Regions from separate parts of the Brevibacillus sp. AF8 genome, predicted to be linked through region 3. Evidence: riboswitches for the same ligand, from Rfam matches in the RefSeq annotation. Region 3 holds a riboswitch; each other region holds the start of a gene.

The links. Region 3 has a riboswitch for S-adenosylmethionine ahead of KB186_RS19085 (homocysteine synthase). Riboswitches for the same ligand answer to the same signal wherever they lie in the genome.
Region 1: linked by a shared signal. The riboswitch ahead of KB186_RS09285 (2,3-diketo-5-methylthiopentyl-1-phosphate enolase) and the one ahead of KB186_RS19085 (homocysteine synthase) in region 3 are both predicted to bind S-adenosylmethionine.
Region 2: linked by a shared signal. The riboswitch ahead of metH (methionine synthase) and the one ahead of KB186_RS19085 (homocysteine synthase) in region 3 are both predicted to bind S-adenosylmethionine.

What each region holds. Positions count from the first base shown of each region.
Region 1 is NZ_JAGQDN010000005.1:42-5,161, forward strand. Features, by position in the region: gene KB186_RS09270 (1,2-dihydroxy-3-keto-5-methylthiopentene dioxygenase) at 43-555, opposite strand; gene KB186_RS09275 (methylthioribulose 1-phosphate dehydratase) at 569-1,225, opposite strand; gene KB186_RS09280 (2-hydroxy-3-keto-5-methylthiopentenyl-1-phosphate phosphatase) at 1,229-1,897, opposite strand; gene KB186_RS09285 (2,3-diketo-5-methylthiopentyl-1-phosphate enolase) at 1,894-3,108, opposite strand; SAM riboswitch class I at 3,194-3,371, opposite strand; gene KB186_RS09290 (sigma-70 family RNA polymerase sigma factor) at 3,502-4,020, shown strand; gene KB186_RS09295 (anti-sigma factor) at 4,020-5,120, shown strand, end outside.
Region 2 is NZ_JAGQDN010000002.1:118,696-128,355, reverse strand. Features, by position in the region: gene metH (methionine synthase) at 1-2,879, opposite strand, end outside; SAM riboswitch class I at 2,979-3,080, opposite strand; gene KB186_RS03660 (YjcZ family sporulation protein) at 3,293-3,400, shown strand; gene KB186_RS03655 (YcdB/YcdC domain-containing protein) at 3,466-5,670, opposite strand; gene KB186_RS03650 (sigma-70 family RNA polymerase sigma factor) at 5,661-6,233, opposite strand; gene KB186_RS03645 (hypothetical protein) at 6,432-6,920, shown strand; gene argS (arginine--tRNA ligase) at 7,286-9,001, shown strand; gene KB186_RS03635 (hypothetical protein) at 9,127-9,501, shown strand; gene KB186_RS03630 (thiolase family protein) at 9,574-9,660, opposite strand, start outside.
Region 3 is NZ_JAGQDN010000015.1:111,630-121,289, reverse strand. Features, by position in the region: gene KB186_RS19125 (RNA polymerase sigma factor) at 1-294, opposite strand, end outside; gene KB186_RS19120 (SDR family oxidoreductase) at 537-1,244, opposite strand; gene KB186_RS19115 (BrxA/BrxB family bacilliredoxin) at 1,812-2,240, opposite strand; gene rnjA (ribonuclease J1) at 2,320-3,990, opposite strand; gene KB186_RS19105 (hypothetical protein) at 4,089-4,859, opposite strand; gene KB186_RS19100 (YqzG/YhdC family protein) at 4,963-5,301, shown strand; gene KB186_RS19095 (SCO family protein) at 5,298-5,924, opposite strand; gene KB186_RS19090 (rhodanese-like domain-containing protein) at 6,006-6,317, opposite strand; SAM riboswitch class I at 6,629-6,735, shown strand; gene KB186_RS19085 (homocysteine synthase) at 6,825-8,129, shown strand; gene KB186_RS19080 (ArsR/SmtB family transcription factor) at 8,283-9,332, shown strand; gene KB186_RS19075 (MFS transporter) at 9,329-9,660, shown strand, end outside.

The sequences.
Region 1 (5,120 bases), on a different contig from region 3:
AGGGGATATTACCAGCAATCAGTAAATGCCAGGGGGTCGTTATTAATAGATCGCTTCCCAGCCTGCTGGAGTGACGAATAGGCGAATCGCCTTGATTTTGCGGTCGTCCATCAGGGTGAAGTAGTGGCGGTAGTTCGGTGGTACGGAGATCAGATCGCCCGGCTCCAGCTCGACGTCGAAGTAGCGACCGTCTTTGCCCTTGATAGCGAAAATACCGTGACCATCGACGCAGAAGCGGCACTCATCGTCGGTGTGGTGATGCTCGCCCTTGAATTTCACCAACAGCTCGTCGAGATTAGGTGTTTTGTCAGAGAGGACGATAATGTCCGCTGTCAAGTAACCGCGACGTTGGCTGATTGCATCGATTTCCGGTTTAAAGGTGTCGAGAATCTCTTGTTTCTCCTCGTCTGTCGGGCTGTAGTTATCACGGTGCTTTGGATCAAGGCGATCCACGCCCCATTTTTCATAAATGATCTCTTGGGTATCCAGGAAGGAGACAACTTCCTCGGGTGCGGAAATGTACTCATTGTTGTCGTGAAAACGAATTTGTGCCATCGTTTATTCCTCCTTAATTGGTGGTTGTAGTGGACACGACTGCTTGGCGCAATTGCAGCCAGCGGGCGTGATACTCGAATAGGAACTCAAAAGCTTCCAGGTGGCGCTTAGCCTCGAAGTCATTGCCGCCCCACGTGTAGATACCGTGGTTACGGATGAGTACGCCGGGAACTTCTGGTGTAATCACTTTTTCAATTTCGGTAGCCAAGGTCGGAATATCAGCAAAGTTCTCAACAATCGGAACAGTAATGCGTGCGTTTTCTTCCCAGATTCCGAGTCCCTTGATCAGCTCTTGTCCTTGTATGGAGAAAGCCCGTTGTCCAAAGTACAGCTCGGAAATGAGGTTGTTCCATACGGTATGGACGTGGAAGCAAGCCCCTGCCTTCGGGAACGTTTTGTATACGACGGCGTGGATGAGTGTTTCTGCGGACGGCTTGAGAGCAGTTTCATCCACTGGACGAGAGTCTTGATCCACAACCAGGTAATCTTCGGGGGACAGCTTGGTTTTGTCTTTGCCGCTTGCCGTTACAGCAAATTGCAAGGGATCGTTTTGTATTTTAATAGAGAGATTGCCACTGGTGCCGGGAAACCAGTCCCGGCGGGCAAATGTCAGCTTGGCGTCATCCAGACGGCGAAAGGCATCCAGACGTTGTTCGAGTGTTGCAGTCATGAATTAGACGACCTCCTGTTGGACTTGCTGTAAAATGCGAATCACATCGTGGAACGTGGCAAACTTGCTATGCGGCAATTGCAGCTCTTCCGCCTTGTCAGCGAGGAAGGAACGGGCAATCACATAGTCAGCGATTTTGGCTCCAGCCAAATCAGTGATGGAGTCGCCGATGACGATGCGGAAATGAGTTGTTGGATCGTAACGACGGATGATGGTCGTCTTGCACATGCCACAGCCGTTCGTGCAATGTTCATCGCAAGCGTTGGGCCACGTAATGGTGATACGCTCGCCGCTGAAATCACTGCCATTACAGTAGATCGGCACATCGGTAAGATCGAAGGGTGCCAGGATAGGCTCCAGAAAAAAGTCGATGCCGCCACTCGTGATCAACAGCTCGATGCCTTCTGCGCGGCAATAGCTCACAAATTCAGCAAATCCCGGGCGAATGGTCGCTTCATGGACAATAAAATCGATAATGTCCTGGCGCAAGGAGGAGGGCAAGAGTTGAAACAGCTTGCCAACCCCTTCCTGAACGCTTATTTTTTGCGAAAGGATTTGCTCCGTCAAGCCTTCCCACTCAGGGGGAGCAAACTTGCGGACAATCGCTACAATGTTGTCTTTTTCGGTAATCGTTCCGTCGAAATCGCAGAACAGGACGAGCTTCTTGCTCATCGTGCGCCACCCCACTTTTCCAGAGCGATCGCCAGCTCTTGTGATTCAGCAGCAGCCTCTTCCAATGTTCGACCTGCGGTGACTGCCTCAATCGCGGCAACGAAAGCTTTTGCTCCTGCGGTTGCTCCACCAGGATGACCGTGGATTCCGCCCCCTGCATTGACGATTTGATCGATACCGAAGTCTTGATACAGCTGTGGAACCAGCCCCGGATGAATGCCGGCAGATGGAACCGGGAAGGAACGTCGTACACCATTCAGTGGGTCAGTCAAATGCTTGGCGAGCTGCAACGCTTCTGTTTTGTCCAGGGCGACATTGCCGTACGGAGACGGGAAGAGTACCAAATCTGCCCCAGCTACACGCATCAACGTGCCGAGTAGAAGCGGGGTGGCGATACCGTAGTCAGGTGAAGGATAGTAAGCCCCTGCCAAAGCCGGATGTGCCATGATCGGTACGTGTACATCAGGATCGGCTGCCAAACGGTGCAGAGCATCGAAGCCAAACGCCAGCACGTTGAACAAAAGGCAGTCAGCACCCGCCTCTACCGCACGCTTCGCTTTTTCGTTCAGCTCATGCACAGGTCCAGTCAGGTTGGCTGCATAGAGGACGGGCTTGCCTGTTTCGGCTTCGGTCTCCTGGGAGATCTGCTTAAACGCTTTGATCCGTTCGATAAAAGGAGCGCGGTCGTCTGCAAAGAAGATTTCGTCATCTTTCACGAGATCAACTCCGCCCAAGGCTTGTGCTCGGAATTGTGTCTTCAAATCGTCGAAAGGAAGACCCAGGCACGATTTGAAAATGCTCATCAAGAGTGGACGGTCATGTGCCCCTAAACGTTCGCGCAGACCATCAATGCCGAACTTCGGTCCAGGAAAGGCCCGAAGGAATGAGTCAGGGAAAACAACGTCAACGAGCTTGATTTTGCCATCCATCGACAGTTTACCGAATATTCCGGTCAACAAGGATGGAATGTCTGCTGTAAAATTGCGAGTCGGATAGCTAACGGTAATCAGACCGCGTGTTTCTCCGTTTTCCAGTGTCGCAATCGGTGTCGCGCTCACGGCTTCACCGAGATAAGGCGCTAGCTCAGCTTGCTTGGCAAGCGGCAGGTCCGTCCAGGAACCGACTGTCATGCCGACAGCAATGGCTTCCGCTTTCTTGTTCAAGTCTTTTGCTTGTGTGAGATAGGTGACGAGGATACGTTGTTCACTCATGGTACGCCTAATCCTCCTTGAATTATTAAAAAAGCCTCCCCATTGAGCGGGGAGGCGGTTGTCGACTATGAAAGCGTCTCGTCTCCTCTCATCTCTCGGGTCAGTAGCCGAAACGAGCCCAAAGTGCTCGATCTCGACTCTTATCCGTTGGAATTAGCACCGTTTCGCTATCCAAGGTACGCAATTATGAGCGTACGAATCATGGTATAGCGCCGGTTGCCGGGCATCATAGGGCCAGTCCCTCAGCCAGCTCGCGATAAGAGTTATTCGTTTCCCCCATGATATGACGTTCATTGTCAGGAGTCAATCTTTGTTTTTGCAGAGAATGTGCAGCAAGTTATGAGAAAAATGAGACTAAGGTGAAACTTTTTGGCAATTCCTTCGTGGTAAGGGATGAAGGGGTGTGAACGGTTTGGGAAAGTAGGTCTGGAGGATGTGTACCAGCTGCATGTAAACGATATTTACCGCTATCTTTTCCGGCTGACACGAGATGAGAAGCTGGCAGAGGATTTGACACAGGAAACCTTTTGTCGCGCCTTCTCTTCCTTGGACGACTACCGTGGGGAAAAAGTACGGCCCTGGCTGTTCAAGGTGGCCTATCACGCTTTCGTGGATGGTTATCGTAAGAGGACGAAACAACGATTTGCGTTTGTAGAAGCCCTGCCAGAAAGACCTGATCATTCGGCTGTTGATCCGGCTGAGCATGTCGTGAATCAGGAGCTGTGGGAAGTGGCCCACGACTATTTGGAGAAGCTTCCGGAAAAGCAGAGACAGGTCATTTTGTTGTCTGCATTGCAGTTTTCCTATGCGGAGATGGCAGAGGTACTCGGGATTGAGCTGGCAGACGTCAAGCGTTCCTTGTTTCGGGGACGACAAAAGATGCGGCAGTTGTGGAGGGAGGAAAGCCAGTGATGAACAAGGATGAGAATCATCGCGAGCAAAGGCTGCTTGCTTATTTGCGTGGGGAAATGGCGGAAGAAGATTCAAAACTATTCGAGGAAGAAATAGCGGCTGACGTGGAGTACGCACAGCGGTTGGAAAGGCTTTTGTTGGGGGAAGAAACGGGGGAGGACAAGGTGAAAATAAACCAGCCTGAAGCACTGTCGGCTGAAAAACAGCGTGCCATTGTGCGCCGGGGGAAATGGAAAAATCGGTTGTCCAACGCTGGGTTCACCATAGGGCTTCCCTTTTTGGCCGGAGTTGTGTTGCTGATTTTGAATGGCTGGGTCGGGTCGCTGATGCATGAAGATCTGTTCCGCGTTGCGAAGTCGATAGTCAATTTTACTCAGCCAGGTGTGAGAGTGGGTAGTAGTGGCTCGCAGGTCGGATTGCTGTACGGAAACATCAGCATGGAACTACGTGAGCGGGTTGGGGGGGAAGAAAAGGTCGCTGGTCGTTTTGAGAGTACGAATGTGCTATGGAACGTAAATACGAAGCCGCAATGGACGAACGGGGTTAGGGAACAGAAGCTGTATTTCCGTTATCCGACAGACGGGGAAATGGGGGATACGGAATCTCGCACTGCACCTGCCTGGACAACGATGGAGAAGCTACCTGAGGGGACCGTTTCTCAGCTCGCGATTTCCTTCGATCACTTCCTAACATACGAGGAGTACTATGAATTGGTTTCCCGCCATGTCACCTCTTCGGGACAAGATACGGTTTGGTTTGCGGTAGACACAGGGGTGGAGCGAAAGCAAGCAGAAGACGATGGGGCAAATCGATTTCTCGGTCCCGGGTACGTGTGGGGATTTGCGCAGCATGAACTGGATTACGGAGATGCGCCCATTCGGGTAAACGGGGAAGGGAACAGAAGAATGGCCGCCTACTTAGAAGAGATGAAGTACTTATCTGAGCAAGAAGATCTGGCTCGCGATGTCGGCAGATCTTTGCTATTTCGTAGCGACCTTCAGATAGCCGAACGATACAACTACATGCAGCAAAACGGAGTGCGAATCTACGGCGCCGTCCTCACTGGACCTACGAAAGAACTGTTGAAGCTCAAGGCCGAA
Region 2 (9,660 bases), on a different contig from region 3:
TGAGCCGGGAAGAACTGATACACACCGTGGGTCGTAATGGTTCCTTTTTGCTTCGCTTCATTCAATAACTCTTCCACAATGCCGTACAGTTCCAGTACCTTCTCGTCGCCTTCCTCTATCAATCTATCTACATTTCCGCGTACGCCGAGGTGTTTTCCGAGGAGCATCCGCAGGTTCAAATACGGTTGCAGATGGCTCAGCGGGTATTGTCGCAAAACATGTCGTTCACAATCGGGCGGCAGATGGATTGGAACGGTTCTGCTGATGGCTGAACGAGCTGGCAAAGGTGCTTTTTTCTCCTCGACAACAGGCTGAGCCGTTGCGACTGCTTCCAGCAGATGCTGCTGTTCCTCTACCAAGCGATCACGTTCTTCTGGATTTTGCAGACGATTCACAAGCTCCAGACCATCCATGGCGTCTTTTGCGTATAAAACAATTCCACGGTATTCCGGTGCAATCCGGTTCGATGTGAATTTGCGTGTCAATGCCGCACCGCCAACCATCATCGGGATATCAATGCCTGCTTCACGAAGGTCTTGTGCGGTAATGACCATTTGCTGCGCGGATTTTACCAGGAGTCCAGACAGACCGATGGCATCCGGCTTTTCTTCTCTGCATGCGGCAATCAGTTGCTCTGGCGGTACCTTGATCCCCAGGTTTACGACATTGTAGCCGTTGTTTGACAAAATAATTTCCACGAGGTTTTTTCCGATGTCGTGTACGTCGCCCTTGACTGTCGCCAGCAAGATTTTCCCCTTGGCAGCGGCATCGCTTTTTTCCATGAATGGCTCTAAAAACGATACGGATGCCTTCATCACTTCCGCGCTCTGCAGTACTTCTGCCACGATCAACTGGTTGCCGTTGAACAGGCGACCTACCTCTTCCATCCCAGCCATCAACGGGCCATTGATGATCTCGAGTGGTGTGTATTTATCCAGCGCCAGCTTCAGATCTTCCACCAGACCATCCTTGGAGCCTTCGACTACATAACGGGCCAAACGTTCTTCAAGTGTTAACGAGGAGACTTCCACACGGACTTCCTTTTTCTTTTGACGATAAAATTCAGTGAAGGCCGCCAATGTCTCATCATTTGTCTCGAATAGAAGGGCTTCTGCCAGCTTTCTCTCGTCTTCTGGAATCGAAGCGTAGCGCTCCAGCTTTTCTGTGTTAACGATGGCGTAATCAAGCCCTGCGAGAGTAGTGTGGTACAAGAAGACCGCATTCAGCACTTCCCGACCCGCAGGAGGCAAGCCGAAGGAAACATTACTGACACCCAGGATCGTCTTGCAAGCAGGCATTGCCTGTTTGATCAAACGAATGCCTTCTACGGTTTCCTTGGCAGAGCCGATGTATTGTTCATCCCCTGTCCCTACTGGAAAGACAAGTGGATCAAAAATAATATCCTGTGGCTTTATTCCATACTGGTTGACGAGAATGTCATACGAACGTTGCGCGACCTCCAGCTTCTTTTCGCGAGTGATAGCCATACCCGCTTCTTCAATCGTTCCGACGACAACGGAGGCACCGAACTTGTGAATAAGCGGAACCACTTCCTCAAATCGATCCAACCCGTCTTCCAGGTTAATTGAGTTGAGAATGGCCTTCCCTTGCGAATAGCGAAGTCCCAGCTCCATGACCTTGGCATCTGTCGAGTCGATCATGAGCGGTGCTTTTACTTTTTTCACGATGAACTGTAGGAATTTTTCCATATCTTCGTATTCATCACGGTCGGGGTCAGCCAAGCATATATCGATGACATGTGCACCACGCTTTACTTGGGCTCGGGCAATATCAGACGCTTCTTCATAGTGACCAGCTGCAATCAGATCACGAAATTTTTTGGAACCGATGACATTGGTCCTCTCCCCTACGAGCAAGGGACGATTGTCATCTTCGACGTAAACGACCTCGATCCCGGAGACCGCGCTCAGCGGTTCTACAGCAGCACTGCGCGGCTTGCAGTCTTTCAATGCTTCTGCCATCGCTTGAATATGGTCAGGCGTTGTTCCGCAGCAACCGCCAGCGACGTTTATCCAGCCCTGTTCCGCGAACGCCCGCATTTTCGAGGCAAGTCCCTGTGGCGTTTCATGATAATGACCGTTCTCATCTGGCAAACCTGCGTTCGGATAACAGCTGACCGCACATTGGGCAATTCCTGATAGTGTCCGCAGATGATCACGCATGAACTCAGGTCCTGTCGCACAGTTCAGACCTATAGAGACAGGCTTTATATGCTCCAAGGAGACGTAAAACGCCTCGATATTTTGGCCCGCCAGCGTCGTGCCCATCGGCTCAATCGTACCTGACAGCATCACGGGGATCTCCTGTCCAAGCTCTTCAAAAGCTTTGCGAATCCCGATCCCGCCAGCCTTGACGTTCAACGTATCTTGCGAGGTTTCTAAAAGAAGAACATCGGAGCCGCCGAGAATCAGACCTTTTGCCTGACGATAATATGCCTCGATCAGTTCTTCGAAGGTGACACCGCCTGTCAACGAAAGGGTTTTGGTCGTCGGTCCCATGGCACCTGCTACAAAACGCGGCCACTCCTCCGTGGAATAGGCATCCACCGCTTCTCTGGCCAAGCGAGCTGCCGCTATATTGATCTCAAGGTCTTTCTCTGGCACATCGTACTCGGCCAAAACAATGGAAGCAGCACCAAACGTATTTGTCTCGACGATGTCTGCGCCTGCCTCTAAATATTTCTCGTGAATGGAACGAATCACATCTGGTCTGGTCAAGTTCAGGAGTTCATTACAGCCATCATAGGCTTCACCGCCGAAATCATCAGCAGTCAGATTCGCCTGTTGAAGCATGGTGCCCATTGCACCGTCCAGAATCAGAATTTTCCGGGAAAGCTGTTCGCGAAAAGTTGGTTTCATTGACGTGCCCCTTTTCTCCCTTGCATCTGGGTAAATAAAAAAATCCTCTTCTTTGAAAGAAGAGGATTTGTCAGCAGATACGAAAACGCCTGAGACATCCTCTTATCTTTCAAAGCACGTAGCTTTGCTGGAATTGGCACCGGATTTTTACCGGTTGCCGAGGCTTCATCAGGCCAGTCCCTCTGCCTCTCTGGATAAGAGTCGTACACTTGTCATTTAGTTGGTTTGCGAAATGTCTTGAATGTTTGCAAGTATCTTAACACCCCTTTTGTCTCCCCGTCAATTGTGAATTGTCTATTTTTTACTGAGCTTCTCTTCTTACCCGCCCATTTTTGCCTAAGTGGGCATCCGCCCAGTCCAATATCGGCATTCGTGTATAGACTGGAGTATAACGGAAAGGAGGGGAAACAAAGATGAGTACATCTTTCTGCGGTAACGGATTCTTCGGTGACTGCTTCGCAATCGTGCTCGTGCTGTTTATCCTGTTGGTTATTATCGGGTGCTCGTGTGACGACTGTTAGATAAGTGTAAAAAAGGCTATCCCAAAAGCCATCAGGAATGGCTTCGGGATAGCCTTTTTTTCTTGTTATTTGGTGATGATCTTGCCTGTCACAGCATCCAGAGTAATATATTTGAACGCCAGCTTTTCGTCACTCCACGGCACATACGCCAGCTTTGGTTGAGCTAATTTTTGCCCATCCACATCTCTCCTCAAATAGACCAGCTTTAATGGCATGACTCGTAAATACGCCTCAACAGCCTTGTCTTTCGAGACGATCTCGTCGGATGCTGGAAGCTCCACCAACTCGTGCGTCTCTCTGTAGTTTTCGAACTTTGTCACTTTGCCAGAAGACGGATCGACTGTTACTGAATAAGCCGCTTTCGGCCAGCGATCCTGTACTGGAATGCCATCCTTGCTCATGAGATATCTGAATTCCCATTCGCCCGAAGACACAGGATTCGTTTCGTCTGGCTGTATGACTTGCGCCAATTGCACTTCTTTTATGCCTGGATCAACGTATTTAGGCAGAAAGGCAAGTGCAGCCTCTTCCGCTTGCTCGCGTTTGACTGTCACTGCTGTATCGGATCGCGGTGACCCCAGCCCGACGACACTGCCTGTTTCTGCGAGAACTTCTACGCCGATATACTTGTCATTTTTATCATTCCAGACGTATTCCTTGCGTCCGTCACGGTTACTCTCTCTATAGGTCGAGTCATCCACTTGTATGCCGAATTCCGCTTGCAGCAACGCTTTTGCCTCATCCTTGGAGCGAACCTTGACGTATTCCTTTGGAGATTCGATCGGATGTGCTTCCTTCGTATTCAACTGATCATAAGCAAGCCCGTTATCTCCCGTTCCATACACCATCTTGCCATTGGTCGCGTCGATATACCACTCCTGACCATCTTCACGTCCTCTTTGCATGAAGGAAACAGCTGGTGTGTACTCCAGAATGGGCTGCCACATATCCCCTTGATTTGATTGTGGCTGTATTCTCGGATTCTGCACGTACCGAAGCTTCATATGCTCGCTCAGCTCTTTGATGGCTACCTCTTCTGACACAGCAGTCGATACATCCGGGTACTGCGACGGCTCAAATGATTCGAGCCCCTTATTGAAATATTCGAGGTGGCCAGAGTCGGTTGTTTCGATGCTTATTTCATCAGACAACACCGGCATCCCGTTATAGTATCTCAGGTACAATCCCGGATGGTTGGCGTCCAACAACCGATAGTTCTCGCTATCAGCCCCGAGCAGCTTGTTCAGGAACTGTCGCTCTTGCTCCAATGCTTTTGCTCCTTCTGCTCTTTTCTGGCTCTTTGCTTCCTTTTCATCCTTAAACAGAAGCCTATAATGTTCCAATGCTTGACCATTGCCAGTGATCACAAGAGAAACTTCATGACCCTCTTTGTTCGTTTTCCCCAAAATGAATGACATGCCATCGTGGTTCTTTTCTTTATCCAAAAGAAGAAGGGATGGGCTCAAATCGGGCATGGCATCTGTCAGCTTGGTGAAAAAGGCTTGTTCGCTCTTGTTCAATCGCCCGAAAAACGCGACTTGCTCACGTTCGTCAATTCCAACCGACAATACGTCGAACGGAACGGGCTGGCCGTTTTCGATCCGTTGATAATTCACGCTCATCCATGGGCCTTTTACCATATGCTCGTCGGTGTAGATCTGAGTCTCGACGAGCTGATAGGTCTTACTTTCCTCCCCCAAAAAAGCTTGAAGAAATGCGCTTGCTGCTTTCGCCGCAGTCTTGGATGATGGCAAGTTTATCTCCTTCTGTTCTTTCCGCTCACCGTTTATTGTAAAGCTCTCAATTTGTCCTGTCTGTGTATCATAGACAACATTGGCACGCGCAGTATCCCCTTCCAGTAAAGTTAGTGCACTGAATCCATAGCTTGTACGATCCACTCTTATTGTCATCTTGCTCAAGGCTGGAATCACTTTTTTCAATGGTAAGACGGCATCTTCCGCCGACACCATTACACTGTTCTGATTTGCCTCTTTATTATTTGTTTCCGTAGCAGTCGTTGCAATCGCATTCGTTACATTTTTGCCATTTGGCAACTGTGGAAACCAGCCTTGCTGGTGCATTCCCACAGCAGTAACCGCCAAGCAAGCTGCCAGCGAACCAGCCACGAAAATTCGGTTTCGATTCTTGTGTTTATTCTTTGCAATCGCATCTCTGATCCGCAATTCCATTTCCTTTGTAAACCTCACTTCCTCCACCGATTCCTCACTTGCACTCCGTACCGCTTCACGCATTTGCTTATCTACGTCCATTCCAATCCCTCCTTTTCACACAATGTCTTAAAATGTTTTCGGGCCCGTGACAATTGGGTTCGTACGGCATCTTCTGAAATATCCAACACATGCGCAATCTCTTTTATCGACAAATCTTCATAGTAATGAAGTACCATGACTTTTCGGTACAGCGGCGAGAGCTTCATCACCTGCTCCGCTACCTGTATCTTGCTCATTTGTCCGATGACTGCCGATTCAACATTTGCCGTGTCGACCTTTTCCGGGGGTGCTTCCTCTTTGGAGAGGTATGTAGAAAAAATCTGGCGAAAGGACCACGAACGCAAATATTTGCGGGACTCGTTGATCGCGATTCGGTAAAGCCATGTTTTCACGCTACTCTGATGGCGGAACTGATCCAGACCCCGATACGCCTTCAGAAACACTTCCTGGGTAATGTCTTCCGCAATTCCCCGATCCTTGACGATCAAGTAGGCGAGCTGCACGATGTTGTCTCCGTACTCGCTCATGAGCCTCGTCAGCTTCTCCTCGTTGGTCAATTGCAGCGTCCAGTCCGCTTCGCTACTTTTGGCACTTGCATTCACGCGCTGTTCACCTCCTTGTTTCGTGTTGATATGTATTTGATCCAGCTGGCTTATTTTTGTGACAAGAATATCCAATTATTTTTTCCATAATCCTTTTCTCTTCTTCCACTGCTGCACTCTGTTACGTTGCTTTCATTGTCAGCACCCATTGCTTTTGCTATCATGAGGCTTATTGTAGAGCGAAAGGAACGAGATGACATGGATGACTTGCAAGCACGAGAAAAAGACAAATTTCTGTCCTGTTTGGAAACCATAAAAGAACTGTCCAAATCCGAATTTGAAACCTATTCCATCGTTAAGAATACCGAAACCGGGGAACATTATCTCCATTATTTTTTGTCCCACATTAACTTGTCCGAGGGAGGCAGAAGAGACGATTACGATCACTTCCTGCCGATTGAATCCGACGATATTTTAGCGATTATGTTTGGCGAACAGCCGTACCAGTTTCCGGAGAACTGGCGCTCCGCTTATTTGCGAAGTGGGAATGACAATCGATTGATCCCGTTCGATCCATCGGAAAATTACGATCTGGACGAGGCCGCTGCTGCCGAGTTGGCTATGCTTGAAAAGTTGGAGCAGTACAAAGAGCAAATGATGAATGCGGAAAACCTCAGCGCGGAAGAAAAGGAAGAGCTGACCAAGCAATATTTCGCGGAATTAGATAAGATATTAAAAAAACCTTGATCGAGGCACCTTGCATCATGACGGTATAAACAGCTATAATTCTAGTGAAACAGACGAATCGTTGATGAGGAAAGTACTCCTTGTGTGAGGACGAAAGCGAGTCGGGGACGGTGTGAGCCCGATGCCAAACCATGTGAGGAAGCGCCCCTCGGAGATGCGGCCTGAACATCCTGCGCCAGCCATTATGGGCAACGGATCGTGTAGGGCCATGCCGGGACTGCCCGTTACAGCAGATCAAGCGGTTTTTGCCTTCCTGTTCGATGGAAGGGAAAAACAACAAGAGTGGCACCGCGGGAGTATAACCTCTCGTCTCTTTTTCACAGGAGACGTAGAGGTTTTTTTATTTGAAAGGAGTAGAAATTTAGATGAGTTACAAACACCAAGTCGCTGAAAAGATTGCCGCTACGCTCTCCTCGATGGGCGTTGACACACTGACAAAAGAAGCCGTATACGGCATGCTGGAAACACCTCCAAACCCTGCAATGGGCGATGTGGCCTTCCCATGCTTCCAATTGGCAAAAGCATTGCGCAAAGCCCCACCGATGATCGCGGCAGAGCTGGCTGGACAGCTCACCGGTGCACCAGTGCGCGAATCGCAAGCAGTTGGTCCGTACGTGAACCTGTTCCTGGATCAAGAAAATGTGGCAGAGCAAGTAATCGGGACCATCCTTACCCAAGGCAGCACATTCGGAAGCAGCAATGTCGGTCAAGGGCGCAAAGTACCAATCGACCTCTCCTCCCCGAATATCGCGAAGCCGTTTTCCATGGGTCACCTGCGCTCTACCGTTATCGGGAACGCAATTGCCAACATCATGGAAAAGCAAGGCTACGAGCCAGTGCGCATCAATCACTTGGGTGACTGGGGTACACAGTTCGGGAAACTGATCGTTGCGTATCGCCTCTGGGGTGACGAAGCAAAGGTAAAAGCAGAACCAATCAAGGAGCTGCTCAGCCTCTACGTTCGTTTCCACGAAGAAGTCGAGAACGATCCTACCTTGGAAGATCAAGGCCGCGAATGGTTCAAAAAGCTCGAGGATGGCGACGAAGAAGCACAGCATCTGTGGAAATGGTTCCGTGATGAGTCCCTCAAGGAATTCATGAAGATCTACGACCTGATGAACGTAGCCTTCGACTCCACACACGGGGAAGCGTTCTACAACGACAAAATGGATCGCGTTGTTACATTGCTCGAGGAAAAAGGGCTATTGACTGAATCCGACGGTGCGATGGTCGTGAACCTCGATGAATACAACATGCCGCCATGCCTGATCAAAAAATCTGACGGCGCTACCCTGTACGCAACGCGCGATTTGGCTGCTGCCCTCTTCCGTCACGAATCGTACGATTTTGCAAAAGCACTCTATGTCGTAGGAAACGAGCAACGTCTTCACTTCCAGCAGCTCTATAAAGTGTTGGAAAAAATGGGCTATGCGTGGTCTGCAAATATGCACCACATCCCATTCGGCATGATGCTCAAGGACGGCAAGAAAATGTCCACGCGTAAAGGGAAAGTTGTTCTCTTGGAAGAAGTGTTGGCACAAGCCATTTCTGATGTCCAAAAAGTCATCGAGGAGAAAAACCCTACGCTGTCCAATAAAGAAGAAGTGGCTCGTCAAGTCGGGGTAGGCGCAGTTATTTTCCATGATTTGAAAAACTTCCGCCTCAATGATGTCAACTTCTCCTGGGAAGAGATGCTGACCTTCGAAGGGGAAACAGGACCATACGTGCAATACGCACACGCGCGTGCATGCTCGCTACTGCGCAGAGGTGGCTACCAGCCAGCGTCGGCGGTAAACCTGGCTTCCGGTGCACTCGACAGCAAAGAGGCTTGGGCAGTGATTACCCTCTTGAACGCGTTCCCAGAGGTAATCGAACGTGCTGCCGATAACTTCGATCCGTCGCAAATCGGCAAGTATGTGATCGACCTGGCACAAACGTTCAACAAATTCTATGCGAATGTACGCATCCTGGCTGAGGAAGAAGATGTGAAGGCATCTCGTCTCCAGCTCGTAGCAGCAGTCGTTGCTGTGCTGAAGGAAGGTCTGCGTCTGCTCGGTCTGTCTGCTCCAGAAGAAATGTAAGAAAGAATACGAAAAGCCGGTTGCCTTCCTTTTGTGGGGAAGCGCCGGCTTTTTTGATTGTCCCGTGTCATCGTCATTCTTCTGTGAGATAATGAAACGATGGCAGATGAAAGAGGTGAGCAACAATGGGAAGAAGTGTACATTTCGGCAAGACGGATTTTACCTTGCGACTCACTGGCTTGCATACGCTCTTAGCCTTAAAGAGCACGATCACGTTACCTTATCAGTCGATCAAGCATGTCGAGGTTGGTTCTTTCATTCCGCCAAAATGGATGTTGCGCATGCCAGGGACGTCTTTTGGCCCATTGAACATTTATGAAGGAAGCTTTCAGTATAGAAATGAATGGTACTTCCTTTCTTTTACCCAGACAGATTCGTTGTTGATCCTGGAAGTAGAGGGTCATGCCAAATACCAGCACGTCATTGTACAGCTGGAAAACCCAACAGAAGTAGCGGCTACATTGCGAAAATACTTACGTGAACAAAATGCCCCTTCATAACCGATCTAGCTTTCATGACAAACAGCCCCGACATAACAACGTTCGGGGCTGTTTCATTTGTACATGTAAAGTTTATAGCGTCAAATTTTCATAGATCACTGACATTCCCATGCCACCTGCCATGCACAGCGTCACCATGCCATACTTCTCGCGTCTGCG
Region 3 (9,660 bases):
GATCTCTGCATCCGTAACCGCAATCGATCTTTTCCTGTTACGCAGTTCATCGAAGCAATAATTGGTGGCAATCCTGTAGAGCCAGGCACCAAATTCATAGCTTTTGCTGTAGTCACCCAAATGGTAATACACTTTGATAAAGATCTCCTGAGCCATGTCCTGCTCAAGATGCGGCTGTCCGATCATCTTGCGAATGAGCAATCTGACCCTTTTGTTATATTTTTGTATGATCTGAGAATACGCCTCTTTGTTCCCTTGGAGGACCTCCTCAATGATCAGCCTGTCGTCCTGCATCTGTCTTCCTCCCCATATCAAAACCTGTATCGAGGGCTACAGGTTCAAAAAGGTACGCTGCGCAGCTATCACCTTTTTGCTTGTACACCTTAATACGACGGAAAATGGTGGAAAAAGATCGCAACTTTTTTTGAAAAATATTTATGGAAGTCAAATAATCGATGAATAAAGTCTCCCATCGACAGGTACCAAAAAAGCTGCCGAGGGTATCTCGACAGCTAATGAAACAATGGCAATGATATTCAGTTGGTTCTTTTTCTCACGGGTGGGCAGGTAAGTGACTTTCCGTTGTCTTTCGGACCAAGACTGATGATGTACGGTACCGCTACATGGCTCCACTCTACCGGATTCGGTGCGGTGTCCACATCTTCTGGTGAGCATGAACGGAGCATAGAAGTATCGATACTGCCTCCTGGATCAAGCGTCACTGCCGCCATTCCCTCAGGCAATTCGGCTGCCAATGATTGCGTCAATCCTTCGATAGCGAACTTCGAAGCGCAGTACGGCGATAAAAACGCTTCCCCGTATCTTCCCCAATACGAGCTGATATTGACGACGACTCCTCCTTTTGCGCGCTGAACCATAAACGGTAAAAAGGCGCGAATCACATAGAAAACACCATTCACATTGATGTCCATTACTCTTGAAAACTCATTTGCTGCAAGCCCAATGACTGGACTGTTCCGGTTTATAATGGAAGCATTGTTAATCAACAGATCGGGAACTCCCACCGCGGCTTTGGTTTCCTCTGCCCACTTTTCCACTTGCTCCATGACCGAAACGTCGACAACAGAAAAATGATGCTGATCTCCGAATTGCTGGCGCAGTCTTTGCACCTCTTTTTCCGAACGACCGCAGCCTGCAACTGTCCAGCCTGCTTCGTGAAAACGCTCGACCATCTCTCTGCCCAACCCACGTGTCACGCCTGTAATCACTACCAGCTTATTCATTTTCTATCCTCCTTCATTATTATACTTATTAAACATTTTAGTATAGTAACAAAAGGAAATCAATTCCCAATAAATTTGAGTTAGGGCTGTAGTGTTGAGGAGGAAACAGGAGAAAACACTCAGCTTCTAGGGCCACCCCCTAGAGGATTGACTGCACGACTCCATGCAAAAAGCGAAACCGCGGCCAAAGTGGTCTCTTCAGGATGCATTTCAGAGGTAGCCGCTTAAAGGCGTGTTTCGCTTTTTGGAAAGAATGAAGAAATGTCCTCAGTAACGACAGAGAAGAATATTTCCAGGCGTAGCGACTTGTGGAGTCCTACCGAGCGGAGAAGGGATTCGCGGGCAACAGAAACGCAACCGTGCCCATACGGCGTAGCGGCTACCACTTTTGCGTTTCCCCGCGAATCCCTTCGGAGCGGACAGTCTTAACCCTCAGATGGACGGAGCCTGGAGCCTAGACTGGAAATATTCTTCTCTTCACTACAGCCCCATTTCAAACGATTACTAACACCAAGTCTGTCAAAAAAGACGCCCGTTACCGGGCGCCTCTTAAATGTTTCGCATTTCTTATTTGTAAGTGTCGTAAGCGTTGGTCAACAGGCCAGCGATTGTTGCCAGTTCGTTGTTCTCGATCTGATGACGCTCGATCATGGTCATGATTTTGCCGTCTTTCATGATCGCGAAGGAAGGGGAAGATGGAGCATAGCCTTCGAAATACTCACGAGCTTTTGCAGTTGCTTCCTTGTCTTGACCAGCGAATACAGTGAAGATGTTATCCGGCTTGGTAGTGTGGTTCAAGGAATGTACAACTGCTGGACGAGCGAGTCCTGCTGCGCAGCCACAAACCGAGTTCACGACAACCAGTGTCAGGCCTTTTGCATTTGGCAGTGCTTGCTCTACTTCTTCAGCAGTGCGAAGCTCTTGAAAACCGTTGCGAGTCAACTCATCGCGCATCGGTTGAATGACTTGGCTCATATATGCTTCATAAGACATCATTGGGCAACTCTCCTTTTTATCACGAAGTTCAACTTACTTATTATTATACCCCGACCGCGCCTACCCGAGAAAGCAGGAGCTACACTTCCATCAAAATGGTAAGAATCATTGGGTTACGGCCTGTTTTTTCATAAATGAACGGCTTGATCACTTCATTAATCTGTGACTTCAGCTCAGACCATTCCTTGATTTTCTTATCCAATGCTTCCTGTAGACGCCCACGAACAAGCTGTGTCGCTTCCTGAATCAAGGATTCTGAACCGCGTACGTATACGAAGCCGCGGCTCACGATATCTGGGCCCGTCAAAATTTTGAAGTTTTTCATATCCAAGCTGACAACCACGACCATCAAGCCATCCTCAGCCAAATGCTTGCGGTCGCGCAGGACGATATTGCCGACGTCGCCGATACCGCTGCCATCAATGAGGACAATCCCTGCTTGTACTTTACTGAGCCACGCTTTTTCGCGGTTGCAATTCAGCACTTCGCCGTTGTCCATAATAAAGATGTTGCTCTCCTCGATCCCAACCTGTTGGGCCAGCTTGGAGTGAGTCTTGAGCATCCGGTATTCCCCGTGGATCGGGATAAAATATTTCGGACGAATGAAGTTCAGCATGAGCTTCAACTCTTCGCTGCTGCCATGACCCGATGCGTGAATATCAAATTCGTGACTCAATACTACATTGGCACCTGCACGGTACAGCTTGTCTATCGTGCGGCTTACGTTGATCGTGTTTCCTGGAATCGGAGATGCAGAAATGATCACTGTATCTTCCGGATAAATGGAAACAGTGCGATGCGATCCGGATGCAATCCGGGTCAACGCTGCCATCGGCTCACCTTGACTGCCTGTGCAAATAATCAGCACTTGGTTGTCCGCGTAATTATCGATGTGCTTAATATCAATCAGCATGCCCTCTGGCATCTGAATATAGCCCAGCTCTTGACCAATCAAGAATACCTTTTCCATACTGCGGCCAATAACCGCTACTTTGCGATTGCACTGCTCTGCAGCATCTACCACTTGCTGCAGACGATGCACGTTGGAAGCGAAGGTAGCCAGAATGATGCGTCCACGCGCTTTGCGTACCACATCGAGAATCCCTTCCCCTACCGATCTCTCTGACATCGTAAATCCAGGACGCTCACTGTTCGTACTATCGGACAAAAGCGCCAAAACATCTCCGCTCGCACCAATGCGTGCAATTTTTCCGTACTCCGTTGTTTGTCCGACTGGTGTCATGTCAAACTTGAAGTCACCCGTGTGAATGACCATTCCCTCTGGTGTATGGAGCACAATTCCCAGAGAATCTGGAATACTGTGGTTCGTCCGGAAGAATGTCGCCTTCAGCTTCGCAAAAGGAATTTCCGTATCTTCCGAAATCGGAATCAGCTTCACTTCATTCTGCAAACGGTGCTCTTCCAGCTTCGCCTTGACCAAGCCCAGGGTCAGACGACCACCGTAAATCGGCACCTTGATTTGCCGTAAAATATAAGGAATCGCGCCAATGTGATCCTCATGTCCGTGCGTTAACAAAAGTGCTTTGATCTTATGCTGGTTGTCCACTAAATAGGAAACATCCGGGATAACCAGATCGATACCGAACATTTCGTTCTCGGGGAATTTCACCCCGCAGTCAATGATGATGATTTCGTCCTCATACTCGACGCAGTACATATTTTTTCCGATCTCGCCGAGGCCGCCCATCGCGAAAATCTTAACGTCGCTCAAACTCTTTCCTCCTAACATCGTCGTGCATGATTATGGGAATCCGAACCAAGCATGCCATTCTTATTATATCACAACGTAAGACGTTCGTTTCACCCAGTCTTGTCTATTCCACACATTCATCTTCGGTCAATAATCGAATACTGATACTCCAAATCGGTAACTCGTTCATCGGTAACGACACTAGCTCTCGCCCAGAAGTCGTGCTTCGCATAAGAATCGCCCGTCCATACCTCCGTAATTTCTCCTGAAGAGAGTTGTAGTGGTACGGCCTCGACTTCTTTTAATACGGCGCCGCTTTTGTTTTTCAATCGCAGCTTCAAATCGATCTCCAACGGCTGGTCAGACTGATTCCGTACCAGAATGAGGCTTGAATAAGGATACCCGGCACAATTTTTCGTACACTCTTGTCTGCTGTATACGAGGGCGAGGTCAATGGGCTTCTCATTGTCCATCTTCGCCTCTTTCCACTGGTCTTTTGCTTTTTGTACGATGATAACGTACTCCGCTTTCTTCAAAAAGGGACCCATCCCTAAAAAGGCAGCAGCAAAAAAGCTAAACAAACCAAAAGCTGTGCATAGAAAAACGAGGTTCATCTTCCAAAACTGTTTTCTCATCGTGATCAAAAAGCCAATATACAGGAGGATACAAACAAACACCAACAGGATACAAAAATAGAAAAATACCTCCAAGTCGGCCTCCGTGGGCAGCACCGGAATGCCATACTTCATTTGCCAATATACATTCGCGGCGAAGCAGCCCCCGTAAATCAATACCGCTGAAGCAATCGTGAGCCCCCATTTTTTCCAGAAAGGAGGCTTTTGGAAAATCGCCGCAAGAACCCCCACTAACACAGGAACGCCAAATAAGGGAATGAGCAAGTAATGCATCGAATACCTCCCGCACTTCATTGTCATTATTTTCTACGAATCATATTCCGAAAAGTCTTCAAAATACATGGCAAGCCATTTCGAAAAGGAGAGGGATCAGCAAGTGCAAACCACTCGTCGCCTATTTCGCTATCGGAACATGATGCCCCTTCTCTCTATCGTACTTTTCCTCTTCATCTTTCAGACGGTCCCTACCTACGCCCAGCCTTCCTATGCAAAATGGGGCAGACTCGCAATGCAGGAAACGATGAAGCGATATCCAAGCGCTCAAATTGTGGATTACCTGCATGTCGGACGAAAACAAAAAACGCCCACCACGTCGGAAGAGACGTTTAAGCTCTTGCTTCAAGAAAGCAATCGCAGGTGGGCGTTACTCGTTCATATTGAATTCGTGAATCAGACAGAAGAAGTCGTAAACATCTCCTATGAGGAGACCCGCTAGTCAGCGAGCTGTACCATCTCTTTCATCATGACATCCAGTTCCATGTTGGCTGCCATCCCGTACGCGCGACGCATGTTTCCATCTCCATCCACCAGGAACATGCGAGCCGTATGTGAATAAGAACCATCTGGCTCCTTAATGACCATCAGACCAAAATCCTTCGTCACTTTCTCTACAGCCTGAGCGTCCCCACGCAGGAACTTCCAGCCACTCTGATCTGCCTTGAACTTGGCTGCATACTCCTGCAAGACTTCCGGCGTATCGTTATCAGGGTCAAAAGAAATGGAAACAAACTCCACTTTGTCTCCGAACAGTCCCTTTTCCTTCAGCTGATCTTGCAGCTTGGCCATGTTGAACGTAGTCGCCGGACAAATATCCGGGCACTTGGTAAACATAAACTCTACCAATCGTACCTTGCCAGCACTTGAATGAAATGTGTAGGTTGTTCCGTCACTGTTGTCCAAGGTGAAGTCCGCGATCGGCTTCAACACTTCGATCTTCTCTTCTGTCATGTAATTATAACCAAATACTCCGATGATAGCCAAAAGGATAATACCAGCTAACACAGGAAACCAATGTTTTTTCATTGCAGATTCCTGCTGCAATTGTGCTCCTTCACTCACGGGTTGCTACCTCCCTGCTTGTCCCATGCGTGATGCCTCCTGATTACATACGGGAGGCATTCACACTGTTTCTATCACGTCTTACTGTTCCACTTCACCTGGCCATGCGAGCATGCCGCCAACCATATTTGCCACGTCGTATCCTTGTGCACTCAAATACTCTGTTGCTGTATTGCTTCTGGCACCACTGCGGCAAACCATCACAATCGGAATGTTCTTATCCAATTCATCAATGCGATGTGGCAAAAAGCCGAGCGGGATCAGCTTTGCCTCTTTAATGTGACCTGCATTCCACTCTTCCACTTCACGTACATCAATGACTTGCAGTTCCTCTTTGGCTTCCAGCTTTTCCAACAGCTCTTGTGGTGTAATTTCCTTTACTCCATGGCTCATCGCTATTTATCCTCCTATATGTACAATCAGATCAGTTGTAACCACCTCCATGATATCACACGCTTTTTTACTTTTCTAACGCGAAGAGCACTTGGCTTCACCATGCATCCATACTCCCCATTTTCTACCATTATCTCCTATTTCGCTGCGGCAATAGCCACACGGGATGTGAACAGCTTGAGACAAAACCGTTACAAATTAATGGCATGAGTGAACCACCTTCATTCATATATACATAAAAACCTCCCCGATAACTGTATATTTATCGTTGACAGCAAGGCTTTATTTTCATACAATTACGACAACAATTGTTTTCATCAAGAGCGGTGGAGGGACAGGCCCTACGAAGCCCGGCAACCAGCAGACTAGCTGCATGGTGCCAATTCCTGCAGAATCCAGTGATTCTGAGAGATGAACAAAAGCCCGTGCATGATGGAGCTTCTTCTTCTCAGGAGAATGCTCCGTTTTTTTATTTGCCGATTCCCCATAGTAAAAGGAGAGATGGACATGTCCGACCAACAACAATGGAAGCCAGAAACACTTGCGGTACACGGTGGACAGGAGGTTGACCCTGTAACAGGCTCGCGTGCTGTTCCGATCTATCAGACGACCTCCTATGTTTTCCGCGATACGGAGCATGCAGCCAACCTGTTTGGCTTAAAAGAGTTTGGGAACATCTATACACGTATCATGAATCCCACGCAGGATGTGTTTGAGAAGCGCGTTGCCTTACTTGAAGGTGGTGTTGGCGCACTCGCAACCGCATCCGGGCAAGCTGCCATCACATTCGCGATCTTAAATATTGCGCATGCAGGAGACGAGATCGTCGCTTCCAGCAGCCTCTACGGCGGTACCTACAACCTGTTCGCCCACACGCTTCCCCGCCTTGGAATCAAGGTTCATTTTGCAGATCAATCCAATCCGGAAAATTTCCGGTCCTATATCAATGAAAAGACAAAAGCCGTGTTTTGCGAGACAATCGGAAACCCGCGCATTGATGTCGCTGATATCGAGGCGATCGCCCATATTGCTCACGAAAATGGCGTGCCTTTGATCGTGGACAACACCTTTGCAACTCCGATTTTGTGCCGTCCTTTTGAGCACGGGGCCGATATCGTCGTGCACTCCACCACCAAATTCATCGGCGGCCACGGAACGGCAATTGGCGGTATCATTGTAGACTCTGGAAAATTCGACTGGAACAACGGAAAATTCCCAGGTCTGACTACACCAGACCCTAGCTATCATGGCGTCGTCTATACAGAAGCAGTCGGTCCGCTTGCCTATATTATCAAGGCCCGTGTTCAGCTCCAGCGCGATATCGGAGCAGCAGTCGCCCCGATCAACTCCTTCTTGTTCCTGCAAGGATTAGAAACTCTGCATCTGCGCATCGAGCGGCATAGCCAAAACGCCTTGGCAGTAGCCCAGTTTCTCGCCAATCACTCTGCCGTAGAGTGGGTGAGTTATCCGGGATTGGAGTCAGACTCCCAGCGTGAATTGGCACAAAAATATTTGCCAAAAGGTGCTGGCGCGATTCTGACCTTTGGCATTCGCGGCGGCGTTGAGGCAGGAAAAACATTGATCGAGTCAGTGAAGCTGTTCTCTCATCTCGCAAATGTCGGAGACTCCAAGTCACTCATCATTCACCCAGCCAGCACAACACATCAGCAGATGACGGAAGAAGAGCAGGCAGCAGCCGGAGTGACCCCGGGACTTATTCGCCTCTCCGTCGGCACAGAATCCATTGACGATATCATTTCCGATTTGGAGCAAGCCCTGCAGCGTGCGTTGCAATTATCCACGGTAGGTTAACCATACCTTTACAGAAAGAAGAATCACGTCATCTCTTTGGATAGAGATTTTGTGATTCTTCTTTTCCTTTTCTATTTTCGTTCGAAAAAGATTGAATTTAACATTCGGTATTTATAAAATACAATCATGCACAAATTTTGGAAGGATGATCACATGAAGATTTTGAACATTGGCAGTGAACGAACGACCTACCGGGTTGAGCTTTCGTATTCTCCTTTATTCGAAGCTGCCCTGGGAATCGCTGCCGCTACCTACGATCAATTGCATCACACGATGGAACACCCTCCTGCCTACTGGCGCCAACTGTTGGACGAGCTATCACCTTCTGTACGGCAAGAGGTTGAATATGCGAAGGAGCACAACACGTGGAAGACGCTTTTGCAACTGCTCGATCTTTGCCCTTTCGCTGATCTGGATTCCTTTCTCTCGTATGTCAGAGAGCTCTCAACAGAACAGCTCCGATACGAAGCCCTCCCTTATCTCGGTGAAAATATGCAGGAAGCACGGCGGAAGGCTGCACAAGGAAGCGAAGATGATTGCGCCGCTTTGCAGGAAGCGTGCCGTGCGCACCTCTTTTTTGAATCGTATATCGGCCATATTACTTCCGTTGATGCAGAAGAGCTGCGGGGCCATATTCTCCAATTGATGGAAGGCTGGTATACCACTCACATCAAGCCGCATGAGGAAGAAATCGTTCGCATGCTAGAACGGGATTGGTCGCAAAAGCAAAACAAGCTAGGAAAGCTCACCCCGGAAGCCTTGGTAGAGTATGCGACGGGTTCGAACTACCTCCCTGAGCCTGCCGTGACACGCGTCCTGCTGATTCCACAAGCGATCTATCGCCCGTGGACCGTACAGGCCGATGCTGTCGGGACGAAAATTTTTTATTACCCTGTGGCCGACGAAAATTTGCACGATGCTGTAGATCCTTATCAGCCACCCCCTTCACTGGTGCAAGCCTTAAAAGCACTCGGAGACGAGCACAGGCTACGCATGGTCAAATTGCTGGCGGAAAAGGACCTGAGTCTGCAAGAGATAACCGATCAACTCTCCATGGCGAAATCGACCGTGCACCATCACCTGTCCATGCTGCGGTCTGCCCATCTCGTTGAACAAGCAGGCTCCCGTTACAGACTACGCCGTCATACACTGGACAAGCTTCCCCTGATGTGGGATGACTTCCTGGACAGGAGCAACCCATGAACCAAACCGCGGTACAAGCCTCTGTCTGGCAGCAGCGTTCTTACCGTTGGATTCTTTTCGGTCAGCTCATTTCAGAACTCGGCGCCTCACTTGGTACCCTCGCCAATAGCTGGATAATCTATCAGGCAACAGGCTCACAAGGTGCGGTCGGACAGATGTGGCTTCTGTATTTTTTGCCGTCGCTCGCGATTCAGTTGGTAGCCGGGCCGTACATCGACCGATTCGATAAGAAGCGTGTCATGCTTTTTTCTCAATGGATGCGAGCTGCTGCGTTTTGTTTGTCCTTTGCAGTCATTACTTCCGGGACAGAATCGCTCTGGCCGCTGTA